2 regions of the Streptomyces luomodiensis genome follow, and region 2 is predicted to be linked to the other one. Evidence: predicted binding sites of a transcription regulator. Region 2 holds the regulator's gene; the other holds the start of a gene.
The links. The regulator HrcA, encoded in region 2, represses chaperone genes, less so after heat shock. The targets are predictions, from matches to a motif close to TTNGCACTCNGNNNNNCNGAGTGCNAA.

Region 1: a site for HrcA is predicted at 1,172-1,198, ahead of groL (chaperonin GroEL). Genes of this name have one in related genera too.

The regions. Positions count from the first base shown of each region.
Region 1 covers NZ_CP117522.1:4,524,735-4,528,144, reverse strand. Annotated here, with positions in the region: gene thrC (threonine synthase) at 1-101, shown strand, start outside; gene PS467_RS18980 (MoaD/ThiS family protein) at 98-376, shown strand; gene PS467_RS18975 (cold-shock protein) at 785-991, shown strand; gene groL (chaperonin GroEL) at 1,392-3,017, shown strand; gene murQ (N-acetylmuramic acid 6-phosphate etherase) at 3,124-3,410, opposite strand, start outside.
Region 2 covers NZ_CP117522.1:3,413,774-3,417,183, forward strand. Annotated here, with positions in the region: gene PS467_RS14805 (nitronate monooxygenase) at 1-82, opposite strand, end outside; gene dnaJ (molecular chaperone DnaJ) at 264-1,397, opposite strand; gene hrcA (heat-inducible transcriptional repressor HrcA) at 1,398-2,414, opposite strand; gene PS467_RS14820 (MBL fold metallo-hydrolase) at 2,578-3,300, shown strand.

The sequences.
Region 1 (3,410 bases), 1.1 Mb from region 2:
GCGACGGCCTCAAGACCCTCGACGCGGTGGCTCCCACCACGGGCCCCTCCGCCATCATCCGCCCCACCCTTGACTCGTTCCGAGAGGCTGGCCTCGTATGAGCGTCAACGTTCGCATCCCGACCATCCTGCGCACCTACACCGGCGGTCAGGCCGAGGTCACCGCCGAGGGCGCGACCCTCGCCGAGGTCCTGGCGGACCTGGAGAAGAACCACCAGGGGATCGCGGCGCGCGTTCTGGACGACACCGGCAAGCTCCGCCGCTTCGTCAACGTCTACGTCAACGACGACGACGTCCGCTTCGCCGACGGCCTGGCCACGGCGACCCCGGACGGCGCCGGCGTCTCGATCATCCCGGCGGTCGCGGGCGGCTGCTGACCCCGCGTCACCCTCCTCACCTTTGACATCGCCCCGTCCGGGGACAACCGGACGGGGCGATTCCGTGTGTGGAAACGCGATACAGTTGCCCGGATTCCCCAGTGCACCCGGGGTCGGAGCCACATATGAGAACTCGTCAACTTGTGCGTAAAGTGTGTGCATGAATTGTCGGGTTGGTCCCTTATGTCCCGCCCGGCTTGCCCGAACTTCATATGAATTCTCGCTTTTAACCGTTCGGCCGTGCCCAGAATTCTCGTCCGATTGACCTGTTGCAGAGGGCGTTGGGACGGATACATTCAGCGGCGGTCGACGCGTTCCGGCGCACACCCCCCACATCCGGGGGGTGAGGTCTGACCCGGGTCCGCGGAGTGCGGTCCTGCGCAAGGGCCAGCAATAGGGGAGTTAGGAATGGCTCAGGGCACCGTCAAGTGGTTCAACGCGGAGAAGGGGTACGGCTTCATCGCGGTCGACGGTGGTGCGGACGTGTTCGTCCACTACAGCGCGATCCAGATGGACGGGTACCGCACCCTCGAGGAAGGCCAGCGGGTCGAGTTCGAGATCTCGCAGGGCCAGAAGGGCCCGCAGGCCGACATGGTCCGCGTGGCCGTAGGCTGACGCGCCGACGCGACGCAGCTGAACAGAACAAGTCCGAAGGGTCCGTACCTCGACCAGGGTACGGACCCTTCGGCATGCCCGGGGGCTCCCTCCCCCCGGCCCGCGCGCCTCGCCCACGCCCTTCGGGCGCCTGTGCCTACCCGTCACCCGGCCGCCACCCCCCAAGGAGCCCTTCGGGCGCTTGCACTCGATAGGTCCGAGTGCTAATCATTGGCGTTAGCACTCTGACGTTGAGAGTGACAGAAGGACCGGGTCGGTGAGGCCCGTCGGGCCATGCGGGGCAAGGAACCGCACGGCAGACAGGCCGTCCGTCGCGGGCGCCAGCGCGGTCCGGAGCAATCCGCCCCCACGGCCTAACGGCCTGGGAGGTACCCCCTAAGTCTTGGGAGGACCACTTCACATGGCCAAGATCATCGCGTTCGACGAGGAGGCACGGCGCGGCCTCGAGCGCGGGATGAACCAGCTCGCCGACGCCGTCAAGGTCACCCTCGGCCCCAAGGGTCGCAACGTCGTCCTCGAGAAGAAGTGGGGCGCCCCCACGATCACCAACGATGGTGTGTCCATCGCCAAGGAGATCGAGCTCGAGGACGCGTACGAGAAGATCGGCGCCGAGCTGGTCAAGGAGGTCGCGAAGAAGACGGACGACGTCGCCGGTGACGGCACGACGACCGCGACCGTCCTCGCCCAGGCGCTGGTCAAGGAGGGCCTGCGCAACGTCGCCGCGGGTGCCAACCCGATGGCGCTCAAGCGCGGTATCGAGAAGGCCGTCGAGGCCGTCTCCGCCCAGCTCCTCGAGCAGGCCAAGGACGTGGAGACCAAGGAGCAGATCGCCTCCACCGCCTCCATCTCCGCCGCCGACACCCAGATCGGTGAGCTCATCGCCGAGGCGATGGACAAGGTCGGCAAGGAAGGCGTCATCACCGTCGAGGAGTCGCAGACCTTCGGGCTCGAGCTCGAGCTCACCGAGGGCATGCGCTTCGACAAGGGCTACATCTCCCCGTACTTCGCGACGGACATGGAGCGTATGGAGGCGTCGCTCGACGACCCGTACATCCTGATCGTCAACTCCAAGATCAGCAGCGTGAAGGACCTCCTCCCGCTGCTCGAGAAGGTCATGCAGTCGGGCAAGCCGCTGCTGATCATCGCGGAGGACATCGAGGGCGAGGCCCTGGCGACCCTGGTCGTCAACAAGATCCGTGGCACCTTCAAGTCCGTCGCCGTCAAGGCCCCGGGCTTCGGTGACCGCCGGAAGGCCATGCTCGGCGACATCGCCATCCTCACCGGTGGCACCGTCATCTCCGAGGAGGTCGGCCTCAAGCTGGAGAACGCCGGGCTGGACCTGCTCGGCCGCGCCCGCAAGGTCACCGTCACCAAGGACGAGACCACCATCGTGGACGGCGCCGGCGACACCGACCAGGTGCAGGGCCGCGTCAACCAGATCCGCGCCGAGATCGAGTCCTCGGACTCGGACTACGACCGCGAGAAGCTCCAGGAGCGCCTGGCGAAGCTGGCCGGCGGCGTGGCCGTCATCAAGGCCGGTGCCGCCACCGAGGTCGAGCTCAAGGAGCGCAAGCACCGCATCGAGGACGCGGTGCGCAACGCCAAGGCCGCCGTCGAGGAGGGCATCGTCGCCGGTGGTGGCGTGGCCCTGCTCCAGACCGTCTCGGTCTTCGAGAAGCTGGAGCTCGAGGGCGACGAGGCCACCGGTGCCCAGGCCGTGCGCCTGGCCCTGGAGGCCCCGCTCAAGCAGATCGCGGTCAACGCCGGTCTCGAGGGCGGCGTCGTGGTCGAGAAGGTGCGCAACCTGACCCCGGGTCACGGCCTCAACGCCGCGTCCGGCGAGTACGTCGACCTGATCGCCGAGGGCATCATCGACCCGGCCAAGGTCACCCGCTCGGCGCTCCAGAACGCCGCGTCGATCGCCGCGCTGTTCCTGACCACCGAGGCCGTCATCGCCGACAAGCCGGAGAAGGCCGCCCCGGCGGGCGCTCCGGGCGGCATGCCGGGCGGTGACATGGACTTCTGATCGACTCGGCGCGTTCACACGCCGATCGGTCGAACCGTCCGATACGTCGGGGCGGCACCCTCTCCCAGGGGTGCCGCCCCGACGGCGTTCCGGGGCGGTGCGGAGGTCACCCCGTGGCGGCCTCGAGGGCGGCGCGCAGATGGCCGCCTGCCGCGCCGAGCAGCTTCTCCGCGGTCGGGGCGTCCACCCCGCCCAGGATGGTGAGGATCGCGTTCTTCACCTCGCCGTCCGTGGCCGCCAGCGCGCTTTCGATCCGCTGGTCGGAGGCGCCGGTCGCCAGGAAGACGATCCTCCGCGAGCGGGCGCGCAGCTTGTCGTTGGAGGCCCGCACATCGACCATCAGATTCCCGAAGGTCTTGCCCAGCCGGATCATGGTGATGGTCGAGATCATGT
Region 2 (3,410 bases):
CAAGGTGCGGGCAGGAAGCTCCGCCCGCCATCGGCGCCTGCACGATCGGGTAGCGGAAAAGACCGGTCAGCGCGGAGGACATGGTCACATCGTGTCATGCCCTCCGCACCGGCTCACCATGGGATCACGGGCGCCGCGGTGGGCCAACGGCGACTCGGCGACGGGCCGCGACCTCGGCCCCGAGGGCTGCGGATACCAGCGCCGCGAGCCCCCGTACCCCCGGCCGGACCGCGCCTACCGCCCGTTGAACGCCTCGGCGAGCCCTACCGCCCGTTGAACGCATCCTTAAGGCGCGAGAACAACCCCTGCTGCCCCGGCTTGAACTCCCCGGTCGGGCGCTCCTCGCCGCGTAGCTTGGCCAGCCGCCGCAGCAGCTCCTCCTGCTCCGGGTCGAGCTTGGTCGGGGTGGTCACCTCGACGTGCACGATCAGATCGCCCCGGCCGCCGCCCCGCAGATGGGTGACGCCGCGCTGGTGCAGCGGGATCGACTGGCCGGACTGGGTGCCGGGCCGGATGTCGACCTCCTCCAGGCCGTCCAGCGTCTCCAGCGGCACCTTGGTGCCCAGCGCCGCCGCCGTCATCGGGATGGTCACCGTGCAGTGCATGTCATCGCCGCGCCGCTGGAAGACCGGGTGCGGGACCTCGTGGATCTCCACGTACAGGTCGCCCGCCGGGCCGCCGCCCGGCCCGACCTCGCCCTCGCCGGCCAGCTGGATCCTGGTGCCGTTGTCCACACCGGCGGGGATCTTCACGGTCAGGGTGCGCCGCGAGCGGACCCGGCCGTCGCCCGCGCACTCCGGGCACGGGGTCGGCACCACGGTGCCGAAGCCCTGGCACTGGGGGCACGGCCGCGAGGTCATGACCTGGCCCAGGAAGGACCGCGTCACCTGGGAGACCTCACCGCGGCCACGGCACATGTCACAGGTCTGCGCCGAGGTGCCCGGCGCCGCGCCCTCGCCGCTGCACGTCGTGCAGACGACCGCGGTGTCGACCTGGATGTCCTTGGTGGTCCCGAACGCGGCCTCGTTGAGCTCCACCTCGAGCCGGATCATCGCGTCCTGACCGCGCCGGGTCCTGGACCGCGGACCGCGCTGCGAGGCGGTGCCGAAGAACGCGTCCATGATGTCGGAGAAGTTGCCGAAGCCCCCGCCGAAGCCGCCGGCGCCGCCGCCGCCCGCCCCGGACATCGGGTCCCCGCCCAGGTCGTAGACCTGCTTCTTCTGCGGATCCGACAGGACCTCGTAAGCGGCGTTGATCTCCTTGAACCGCTCCTGGGTCTTCGGATCCGGATTCACGTCCGGATGCAGCTCGCGTGCGAGCCGACGGAATGCCTTCTTGATCTGGTCCTGCGAGGCATCACGCGGCACGCCCAGGACTGCGTAGTAGTCAGTCGCCACTTACGACTCCGCCAGGATCTGTCCGACGTAACGTGCCACTGCGCGTACCGCTCCCATCGTTCCGGGGTAGTCCATGCGGGTCGGTCCGACCACGCCGAGTTTGGCGACCGCCTCGTCGCCGGAACCGTAGCCGACCGCGACGACCGAGGTGGCGTTGAGCCCCTCGTGAGCATTCTCATGCCCGATGCGCACGGTCATACCCGAGTCCTTCGCCTCGCCCAGCAGCTTGAGGAGGACGACCTGCTCCTCAAGTGCCTCCAGAACGGGCCGGATCGTCAGGGGGAAATCATGCACGAAACGCGTGAGGTTCGCGGTGCCGCCGATCATCAGCCGCTCCTCGGTCTCCTCCACCAGCGTCTCGAGCAAGGTCGACAGTACGATCGACACGGTCCCCCGGTCCTCCTGTTCGAAGGACTCCGGAAGATCCTGCACCAATTGCGGCACATCCGCGAAACGCCGCCCGACGACCCGGCTGTTGAGCCGGGCCCGCAGATCGGCCAGCGAATCCTCGGTGACCGGGGCCGGGCAGTCCACCATGCGCTGCTCCACCCGCCCGGTGTCCGTGATCAGCACCAGCATCACCCGGGCCGTGGCCAGCGGCAGCAGCTCCACATGGCGCACCGTGGACCGGGTCAGCGACGGATACTGCACCACCGCCACCTGCCGGGTCAGCTGCGCCAGCAGCCGGACCGTGCGGCCCACCACGTCGTCGAGGTCGACCGCACCGTCCAGGAAGTTCTGAATGGCCCGCCGCTCCGGGCTGGACAGCGGCTTGACTCCGGCCAGCTTGTCCACGAAGAGGCGATAGCCCTTGTCCGTGGGGATCCGGCCGGCGCTCGTATGCGGCTGGGCGATGAAGCCCTCGTCCTCCAGAGCGGCCATGTCGTTACGCACCGTGGCCGGGGAGACCCCCAGCCGGTGCCGCTCGGTGAGCGCCTTGGAGCCGACCGGCTCCTCCGTCCCCACATAATCCTGGACGATGGCACGCAGCACCTCGAGTCTGCGTTCGCTGAGCACCCCGCGCACCTCCAGTCCAGCGGTCTCATCAGGTCGTCCGTCTGGCACTCACGAGGCACGAGTGCCAGAACCCCTCCGCCAGTGTACGGCGGGGTGCGGTGGCATGGGCAAGAGCCGACGCTGGCAGCAACTCTCCCCACCCCCGCTGAGCTAGCGTCGCGGTATGGAGACGTGTTGGGAAGAGGCAGGCTGGGAGCGGCTCGCGCCGGATGTGGCCCGCCGCCGGATGCCGGAGTGGGACGAGACGGTCGGCGTGGTCGTCGGCCGGACCGACATCCTCGTCGTGGACACCGGCGCGACCCTGCGCGCCGGGGCCGAGCTGCGCACCCGGATCACCCGGCTGACCGGCCGCCGCCCCACCCGGATCGCGTTCACCCATCCGCATTTCGACCACGTCCTGGGCTCGGCCGCCTTCGCGGGCTGCGAGGTGTACGGGGCCACGGGCGTGGACGAGCTGCTGTGCCGGGAGCGGGAGACGCTGCGCGAGGACGCGATCCGCCACGGGGTGGAGCGGGGCGCGGCCACCGAGGCGGTGGACCATCTCGTCGGCCCGCACCATCTGGTCTCCGGGGAGCTCACCCTCGACCTGGGCGACCGGCCGGTGCTGTTGGCCAATGTGGGACCCGGCCACACCGCCCACGACCTGGCCGTTCTGGTGCCCGGCCAGCCCGAGGTGGTCTTCTGCGGCGATCTGGTGGAGGAGTCCGGCCCACCCCAGGCGGGGCCCGACGCGATCCCCGGCCACTGGCCCGCCGCGCTGGACCGGCTGCTCGCCCTCGGCGGCGAGGACGCGCTGTACGTCCCGGGACACGGCTCCGTCGTGGACGCCGCCTTCGTCCGCACCCAACGCGACGAACTGGCCGCCCGCTTCGGCGTGTCCGCCTAGGGCGTGTTTCGAAAGTCCCGCCTGCCCCGCGACGCCTGGCACGCGCGCTCGCCGCGTTGTCGGGATCGTCCGAGTAGGCCCACTACGAGGACGACCCTCCGCCTTGCGAT